DNA from 3 places in the Bacillus sp. 1A genome. Region 2 is predicted to be linked to each of the others. Evidence: riboswitches for the same ligand, from Rfam matches in the RefSeq annotation. Region 2 holds a riboswitch; each other region holds the start of a gene.
The links. Region 2 has a riboswitch for S-adenosylmethionine ahead of ACUN0F_RS15420 (amino acid ABC transporter permease). Riboswitches for the same ligand answer to the same signal wherever they lie in the genome.

Region 1 (3,283 bases), 2.1 Mb from region 2:
CACTGTTTTCCAACCACGTTTTTTAAATTCTTCTCTCGTTTCAATTGGATCTAAATGATAAGAAGGAAACGGATTACTTTCAAAGCGTTTTGTAAGAATAATGGCTCCCCCGACATAAACGTTCGGTCGTTCATATAATTTTTTCACTCCTGGATGAGCCTCATCCGTCGTTTTATACACAAGTAACGCTTCTTTTTCCTTATCAGGCACAAAAATATCTTCTATTTGAATGACACCATATACATTTTCAGCATTAACAAGTTTTACTTCCTCTCCAGCTTTCAGACTCTCTGCTACTTCTTCTGTTACTGGTAATGTAATCGGTATACTCCATACGCTCCCGTTTGCTAAGCGAAGCGTTTCTACGACCGAATCATAATCTTTCTTTCCTAAAAAACCAGTAAGTGGGCTATATCCCCCTGTCGCTAATAGCTCTAAATCACTTAACGAAATGTTGTCTAGTTCAATTTCTTTTTCGATTTGTGATAAGTCGTAAGTCTCGTCTATACGATTTATTAATTCGTTTCTTGTACTCATTTTCTATTTCCTCTCTTAGCTTTATTTTCAAATTCATCTTATTGGTAATGAAGACCACATTCTGTTTTCACTTTCCCAGACCACCTACCATCTCTCGAATCGCCACCCTCACCTACAGGTAACGTACACTTCTCACACCCAATGCTTGGATATCCAACATCATGTAGCGGGTTATACGGCAAGCTATGTTTGTATACATACCGCCACACTTCTTTCCACGTCCAATGAATGAGTGGACAAACTTTAATAGATTGAAAGCGATGATCTTGATTTATAAACTTTGTATGCTTACGCGTTTCTGATTGTTCCCTCCTTAAACCCGATATCCACGCTTTTTCCGCTGCTAATGATTTTTCTAACGGTAAAATTTTTCTAATTTTACAACAAAGGTTCGGATTACTTTCCCATAATTTCTCACCATGCAACTTCGCTTGTTCATCAAGCGTAAGTTCCGGCTGTTTTTCTATAATATTTAATGAAGGAAATCGTTTCCGCACTTTTTGAATTAATTCATACGTTTCTTGAAAATGAACATTCGTATCTAAAAATACAACTTTAGCAGATGGATTTACTTGGTTTATAAGATGCAGCAATACCATCCCTTCCACTCCGAAGCTACATGCGTATACAATTTCACTTTTATATTCTTTATAAGCCCAACTTAATACTGATAGCGCGCCTTTCGTTTCATCTTCTTCTGAAAATGAAACATTATTTTCTTCCCACGTTTCATACGTCAACATGTTCTTTCCCCCTGTAAAAGCAAAAAGGCGGTTTTAACCTAATATAATAGGTTAAAACCGCCTCTAGTTTTTCTAGTCAGCGCTTTTTACTTTAAACGTACCTTTTCACTTTTCTCTAATTGAATGACTTTCCCATCTTGCACAACAATTGTAATTGAACCATATTTCATATCAGCAAGCATCGCTTGAATTTTCTCAGATACTTCCTCAAAATGTTCCCGTACACTCACGCGAACAGCCCCCCTTTTTATTCATAAAAAAAATCTTTCCCATTTCGAAAAGACTGTTCGGTAATATATTTTACCTTATCTTTCAAAATGGATTCCATTTTGCTGGATTTAGCACCTTGCTTTCTATAAGCAGGTTGCCGAGCTTCGTCGGGCCAGTTCCCTCAGCTTCTCTTGATAAGCTTTGTATTTGTATTTTATCACAATTCTGATTTTTTTCAATCCTAGTTTTCCGATATATTTTAATTATTTTATTTTATAAAAAAGGAATTGCCCATCCGAACAACTCCTTTTTCCTCATTTAAACAAGTTCTTTAATACGTATGCGATCGTTCCCAATAATATTTTCATATGTTTCACGCTCTACAACAATTTGTGATGTGCCGCCCTTCGCGAAGACGACAGCTGGTCTACGAATCCGATTATAATTATTCGCCATCGAGTACCCGTATGCCCCTGTACAAGAAATTGCTAGTAAATCGGCTGAAGCAACTTTCGGTAGAGTGATATCCCAAATTAACATATCTCCACTCTCACAGCACTTCCCAGCAATCGAAACAAGTTCCTCATTCTCATCATTCCCTCGATTCGCTAACATCGCTTCATAACGAGCGTTATATAAAGCAGGTCTTAAATTATCAGTCATCCCACCATCCACTGATACATATTTCCGAATACCAGGAATGTCTTTCACAGATCCGACTGTATAAATTGTCGTTCCAGCATCCCCTACAATACTACGGCCTGGTTCAACCCATATTTCTGGCAAGGGATAATTACATACCGTAAATTGTTCCCTCACCGCACTTGTTACAGCTCGCACATATGTCTCAAGAGTTAATGGTGTATCTGACTCTGTGTAGCGTATTCCGAATCCTCCGCCTACATTTAGCACTTTTACTACATAGTTTGTTCGCTCTCTCACTTGTTCTAAAAATTGACGAAGAACTTCAATCGCTCGCACAAAGCCGGCCGTTTCAAATATTTGTGATCCGATATGTGAATGAATCCCTAACACGTTATAATTTGATTTTTGTAAAGCAATCTCAATCACTTGCATCGCTTGACCATTTGACACGCCAAATCCAAATTTCGAATCATCTTGGCCTGTTGTAATATATTCATGTGTGTGCGCCTCTACTCCGGGCGTTACACGAATTAATATGTTCACAAATTTCCCATGTTGCACTGCTAAATCATGCAAAATTTCTAATTCCAAGAAATTATCTACGACAAAACAACCAATATTTGCCTGAAGAGCCATCACAATTTCTTCTTCTGTTTTATTATTTCCGTGAAAATGAATGCGTGATGCCGGAAATCCTGCTTGCAGCGCAGTATATAATTCTCCTCCAGAAACAACATCTAATGACATATTCTCTTCACGAGCCACTCGGCACATCTCCATGCACAAGAACGCCTTGCTTGCATATGCTACTTGATAAGAGAAACCACTTTCTTTAAACGCACGATGAAACGCGCGGCACTTTCCTCGAATTGACTCTTCATCGTATACATAAAGTGGTGTTCCGTATTGTTTTGCTAGCTGCGTCGTATCGCACCCTCCAATTTCTAAGTGTCCTTGCCCATTGATTCGGCTTGTGCCGTGTAAATACATTTGAATTCCTCCCTTATTTCCTCTAAAACTCATAACCCCAATCTTCTATTCATTGCAGCACGCTTTTAGATAGACAAAAAACGCGCGGAACAATGTTCACACGCGTTTCTTATTAGGAAAAATATATATTGAAAAAATAAACGAGTTGTTATCTCCTC
Region 2 (3,283 bases):
TTACATAAAGGTTACAATTCTATCGAACTCCAACTTTTATGTAAATATGTATAGACATTTAGAAAAGAAAAGAGTAATTTATATAGAGTAAAAAATAACTTGTAACATTTTATAAATATATTGTAAAATGATTGTAACAAAACATACATAAAAATGAAATAATACATAAAAGTAATATTGGGAAAAAGGGGAGAGTATATTGTTCCGTAAAGTAAAGGGTATATTAGTTGGGGTGTTATGTGTAGCTATAGTGAGTGGTTGTGGTGCAAAAGTAAGTGATGTTGCATTAGTAAGTGACATTGGTGGCCACACGGTAGAGGCTAAAGCAGAGGTGCAGGATTCTATTAGTTTAGTAGATGGTCGTACTGGTACGGAAGTGAAAAAGCTAGATTTATCGAGTCTAGGTTATTTTGAAGATGAAGCAAAATTTAAAAAATCGGTAACGAAGGTTGCTAGTGAGGTTGGGAAAAGCGTTGATAAAAAGATGGTTCCTTCACGCGTAGCACCTGATGGAAGTTGGCAAGAAGGAAAACCTGCTTATGAGTTAATGGAAAAAGAATTAGTAGATAAATTATTAAACGTTGGTATGTGGGATTCTTCCTATCAATTACCTATTGTTGAGAAAAAGCCTATCGCAACATTAAGTGATGCGCAAGGAAGTGGTACGGTAATTGGTAGATATGAAACGAATTTAGGTGGCTCAGCAGGTGGCCGTATTGAGAATATTCGCTTGTCAGCAGCGGGCATAAATGGGGTTGTATTAGCGAAAGGAGACCGTTTCTCTTTCAATGCATTAATTGGTGATACAACGCCAGATAAAGGATACCAATTAGGAAAAGAAATTGTAGATGGTAAATTAGTAGATGGATACGGCGGTGGTGTTTGTCAAACATCATCAACTTTATACAATGCAGCAGATCAAGCTGGTTTGAAAATGGTAGAGAGAACGACACATTCTAAAACGGTAGGTTATGTTCCACAAGGAAGAGATGCTACAATTGCGTATCCATACTTAGACTTAGTGTTTGAAAACACGAATGATGCACCTGTGAAACTTTATATGGGCATTCAGGGTGGAAAGTTAGTTGCCGAAGTACATAAAATGAGATAAGAATAATTAATCTATAAAAAAGCCATTATTTCTATTAAGAATAGAAATAATGGCTTTTTCTGTGCGATTTATCCAGTGTAAATTATACACCTTAAGACTGGGTGAATGTGAGGGATAAGCTATTCGAAAAAGTGTTGAATTTAATTCTTATTTTTCCTATTGACATTATATATAATTAACTGTATTCTTCATATTAACAACTAAATAAATGGAAATATTTATTAGTTTTCTTATCAAGAGAGATGGAGGGACTGGCCCGATGAAATCTCAGCAACAGGCTACAAAAGTACTGTGCTAATTCCAGCAAACGTATGAAGCGTTTGGAAGATGAGGGGAAATGGATTAACATTCAACTCTTCTTATATGTGTAAGAAGAGTTTTTTGTTTAGAGAGGGGGGATAAAGTGAAGTTTGATGTAACGTATTTTTTAGAAAGTTTTCCGCAATTATTTAAGTATGTATACATAACTTTAGGGATTACTGTAGTTTCAATGATTATTTCTTTTGTTATAGGGATTGGCTTGGCGATCATAACGAAAAACAAAACGAAATTTTTATATTCTATTGCAAGAGTATATATATCTTTCTTTAGAGGAACACCTTTATTAGTTCAATTGTTTGTGTTGTATTTCGGATTGCCGCAAATATTTCCAGCCTTTACAGTACTTACAGCGATGCAAGCGACTTTAATCGGTCTCAGTTTAAATAATGCAGCATATTTGTCAGAGATTATTCGGGGCTCATTAAATGCTGTGGAATCAGGACAAATGGATGCTTGTTTATCAGTTGGAATGACAAAGGCGCAAGCGATGCGACAGATTATCTTTCCACAAGCTATTCGTGTCGCAGTACCGTCACTTGGAAATAATTTTGTCGGATTGTTAAAAGAATCTTCGTTATCTTTTGCACTTGGGGTGGCTGAAATTTTAGCGCAGGCGAAGATGCTAGCGGCACAATCGTATCGTTATATGGAAAGTTACTTAGCGGTAGCGATTGTATATTGGATTATTACAATAGTAATTAGTTGGGGACAGAAAAAGTTAGAAAAGAAACTTGATGCACCGTATTTGTAATAGAAATGAGGTGATATGTGTGATTGAGATAAGTGATTTGTATAAATCTTACAAAAGTAATGAAGTATTAAAAGGAATCTCACTTACTGTAAATAAAGGAGAAGTGGTAGTCATTATTGGGCCTTCTGGTTCAGGTAAATCGACATTATTAAGATGTTTAAATTTATTAGAACAACCAGAGGATGGAAGTATTAGAATTGAAGATTTAGAGATTCATGCAAAGAAGCTTTATAAAAAAGAAATAATACAATTACGTCAAAAAACAGCTATGGTTTTTCAAAACTATAATTTATTTAAAAATAAAACAGCATTACAAAATATTACAACACCATTAACAGTTGTACAGAAAAAAAGTGAAGAAGAAGCGAAAAGAATAGCAAGAGAAATATTAAAACAAGTAGGTTTAGCTGAAAAAGAAGATTTCTACCCAACGATGTTATCAGGTGGGCAACAACAAAGGATTGGAATTGCGAGAGCGATGGCATTAAATCCAGCTATATTATTGTTTGATGAACCGACTTCAGCACTAGATCCAGAATTAGTGAATGAAGTATTACAAGTAATTAAAGATTTGGCAAGACAGCATATAACGATGGTTATTGTTACACATGAAATGAATTTCGCAAAAGAGGTAGCGGACCGCATTATATTTATGGCTGATGGCATTATTGTAGAGCAGGGAACGCCGGAGGAGATTTTTAGGAACCCACAAAATGAACGTACGAAAAAGTTTTTACGACAATTGAATGCTTCAGAAGAAGGCAATCATTTCGTTATTTAGGAGGGAGAATTATGAGGAAATCATCATTATTACTAACATTGGCATTAACAGTATCGGTTGGGCTTTTATCTGCTTGTGGTTCAGATACAGCGAGCAAAAAGACAGATGAAAAAGTAGTGAAAGTTGGGACGTCTGCAGGTCGTAGCCCATTTATTTTTAAAGAGGGTGAGAAAGTAAAAGGTTTTGATGCTGAAATTATTGAAGCTGCTGCTAAAAAGGCTGGATATAAAGTTGAATGGAATGTTTCTGATTTTGAAGGGTTATTTGGTCTATTAGATTCAGGTCGTATTGATACGATTGCAAATGAATTATCGGTTTC
Region 3 (3,283 bases), 1.2 Mb from region 2:
CTAATTATATTATCCCTTTTTCAATGTATCGCTTACGAATTCGATATTAACTTTTTAAAATTGCATGTACTTTTGCCTGATGGTGGTATTCGTTACTATTTGACTAGCACATTAATTCCTCTCACACTTGCCTATATAATAGATTTTATTTTTAAACGTTCTATCTCTAAATAAGGAGGTCTACATATTATGGAACTTTATAAAAAATTAACAACAACATTTATCCTCTTATTTGTCGCTTCAATCACTGTCGGCTTTTCCTTAAAAAGCGCAATCCCATACGCTACATTAGTAAGTATTATATTCGCAACACTATTTTTACTCAGCAGTGCCTTTTGCGCGGGTAAAGCACGTCAAATGAAAGGTTGATTACATATGTTCCAGAAGAAACCAATCCTTTGTAAATCATGTGAAAAGGAAATACAAACGTATGAAAAAGCATGGATTCATATGCCCTTTCCAGCAAGTGGTATGACTAATATGAAAAAGTATATTGAGCTAGACGGCGAAGTGTATTGTAGCTCATGCATTCAAATTAGAAGTAAAACAAAATAAAAAAAGCTTTGCGCTCACCGCGCAAAGCTTTTTTTCATATATTATAGACCAGCTTGCTCTTTTAAAGCTGCAGCCTTGTCTGTACGTTCCCATGTTAGGTCTACATCAGTACGTCCGAAGTGGCCGTAAGCTGCTGTTTGTTTATAAATTGGGCGACGTAAGTCTAGCATTTTAATAATACCAGCTGGGCGAAGATCGAAGTTGTTACGAACTAGTTCTACTAGTACGTCTTCAGATACTTTACCAGTCCCGAATGTATCAACTGAAATTGATACTGGTTGTGCTACACCAATTGCGTATGCAAGTTGTACTTCTGCTTTGTCAGCAAGACCAGCTGCTACGATGTTTTTCGCAACATAACGAGCTGCATATGCTGCAGAACGGTCAACTTTCGTTGCATCTTTACCAGAGAATGCACCGCCACCGTGGCGAGCGTATCCACCGTAAGTATCAACGATGATTTTACGTCCTGTTAAACCAGCATCACCTTGTGGTCCACCAATTACGAAGCGGCCAGTTGGGTTAATGAAGAATTTCGTTTCTCCATCCATTAATTCTGCTGGAACTACAGCTTTAATTACATGCTCTTTTAAATCGCGATCGATTTCTTCCCATGTAACATCTGGATGATGCTGTGTAGAAATTACGATTGTATCTACACGTACAGGTTTACCATTTTCATCATACTCAACTGTAACTTGCGTTTTTCCATCCGGACGTAAGTATGATAATGTGTCATCTTTACGTACTTCAGTTAAACGGCGAGCTAATTTGTGAGCAAGCGAGATTGGAAGTGGCATTAATTCTTGTGTTTCATTACATGCGAAGCCAAACATTAAACCTTGGTCTCCCGCACCAATTGCCTCAATCTCAGCGTCAGTCATTAGACCTTCGCGTGCTTCTAGCGCTTGGTCAACACCCATAGCGATGTCAGCAGATTGCTCATCGATAGATGTTAAAACTGCACAAGTTTCTGCATCGAATCCGTATTTTGCGCGTGTGTAACCAATGCCTTGAATTGTTTCACGAACGATTTTTGGAATATCTACGTAAGTAGAAGTCGTAATTTCCCCCGCTACCAATACTAAACCAGTTGTTACAGTTGTTTCACAAGCTACACGTGCATTTGCGTCCTTTGATAAGATCGCATCTAAAATTGAATCAGAAATTTGGTCACAAATTTTATCTGGATGTCCTTCAGTTACAGACTCAGATGTGAACAGATGACGTTTTTTTGTCATGTGGTAAACCTCCCTACAGTAATTGTATATATTGTACGGAACTCATCCTTAATTTGCCACAAACTGCGACATACATTTATTCTCCCACACAAGCATACAGAAAAACCTTTCCTACTTTACATAGAGGAAAGGTTTAATTTGCTACTTGCATACTGCTTTTTGCCCTTTGCTCTTATCGTTCGAGACCGTTAGCCTCGCACAGGTTTTAGCACCTATTCACCTGTATTTACCACTACAAATGAGGTTGCTGGGCTTCATCGGGCCTGTCCCTCCGCCAGCTCGGGATAAGAGAGTATCCGTCCCAACCTATACTAAAGAAATGATATTCATTTGTCAATTAATATTCACATTTTCCTGAAAGTTTTTCTCAATACGCCTGGAATGAAATATTAATAAGGAAATAATACATTCACACAAACAAAAAGAAATAAATAGTATACATTATTTATATAATTGTGTTATACTCTTGTTGGGGATTACGAGAAATATTTCATTAAATGAAAAGGATGGTATATAAATATGAGTACTGTGAATGTCCAAATTGGTTTACACGAATTATTGAACGGAAGCAATGCACAGATTCAACTAAGTGTTCCGCAATTAGTGGAAAAAGTATTAATGCGAAATGAAGGGAAATTAACTTCTACTGGTGCCGTTTCTGCTTCAACAGGAAAATATACAGGACGTTCTCCTAAAGATAAATTTATTGTGAAAGAAGCATCGGTTGCTGACAAAATTGCTTGGGGAGCAGTGAATCAGCCGATCTCTGAAGAACATTTTAATAAATTATATACTAAAGTTTTAGAATACTTAAAAGAAAAAGAAGAGTTATTCGTCTTCAATGGATTTGCAGGTGCTGACCGCAATTACCGCCTACCAATTCAAGTTATTAACGAATATGCATGGCACAATTTATTTGTACATCAATTATTCATTCGTCCAACTGAAGAAGAATTAACAACTCATGAATCAGAGTTCACAATTGTTTCTGCACCGAATTTCAAAGCTGATCCAGCTGTTGACGGTACAAACTCTGAAGCATTCATTATGGTTTCATTCGAAAAACGTATCGTACTAATTGGTGGTACAGAATACGCTGGAGAAATGAAAAAATCAATCTTCTCTATTATGAACTTCTTACTACCTGAACAAGATATTCTTTCTATGCATTGCTCTGCAAACGTAGGTGAAGAAGGCGACGTAGCACTATTCTTCGGTTTATCTGGAACAGGTAAAACAACATTATCTGCTGATCCACACCGTAAATTAATCGGTGATGATGAGCATGGTTGGTCTGATAACGGTGTATTCAATATTGAAGGCGGTTGCTACGCAAAATGTGTAAACCTTTCTCACGAGAAAGAACCACAAATTTTCGATGCAATCAAATTTGGATCTGTTTTAGAAAACGTTATCATTAATAACCAAACGCGTATCGCAGACTATAACGATACTACTTTAACAGAAAATACTCGTGCTGCATACCC

Region 1: linked by a shared signal. The riboswitch ahead of ACUN0F_RS26435 (YezD family protein) and the one ahead of ACUN0F_RS15420 (amino acid ABC transporter permease) in region 2 are both predicted to bind S-adenosylmethionine.
Region 3: linked by a shared signal. The riboswitch ahead of metK (methionine adenosyltransferase) and the one ahead of ACUN0F_RS15420 (amino acid ABC transporter permease) in region 2 are both predicted to bind S-adenosylmethionine.

Annotation. Positions count from the first base shown of each region.
Region 1 is NZ_JBQYLZ010000001.1:5,172,881-5,176,163, forward strand. Features, by position in the region: gene sat (sulfate adenylyltransferase) at 1-537, opposite strand, end outside; gene ACUN0F_RS26430 (phosphoadenylyl-sulfate reductase) at 576-1,280, opposite strand; gene ACUN0F_RS26435 (YezD family protein) at 1,367-1,510, opposite strand; SAM riboswitch class I at 1,583-1,691, opposite strand; gene lysA (diaminopimelate decarboxylase) at 1,809-3,125, opposite strand.
Region 2 is NZ_JBQYLZ010000001.1:3,038,537-3,041,819, forward strand. Features, by position in the region: gene ACUN0F_RS15415 (VanW family protein) at 200-1,111, shown strand; SAM riboswitch class I at 1,339-1,445, shown strand; gene ACUN0F_RS15420 (amino acid ABC transporter permease) at 1,515-2,183, shown strand; gene ACUN0F_RS15425 (amino acid ABC transporter ATP-binding protein) at 2,203-2,964, shown strand; gene ACUN0F_RS15430 (amino acid ABC transporter substrate-binding protein) at 2,976-3,283, shown strand, end outside.
Region 3 is NZ_JBQYLZ010000001.1:1,823,161-1,826,443, reverse strand. Features, by position in the region: gene ACUN0F_RS09125 (hypothetical protein) at 190-369, shown strand; gene ACUN0F_RS09120 (hypothetical protein) at 376-555, shown strand; gene metK (methionine adenosyltransferase) at 597-1,796, opposite strand; SAM riboswitch class I at 1,966-2,087, opposite strand; gene pckA (phosphoenolpyruvate carboxykinase (ATP)) at 2,316-3,283, shown strand, end outside.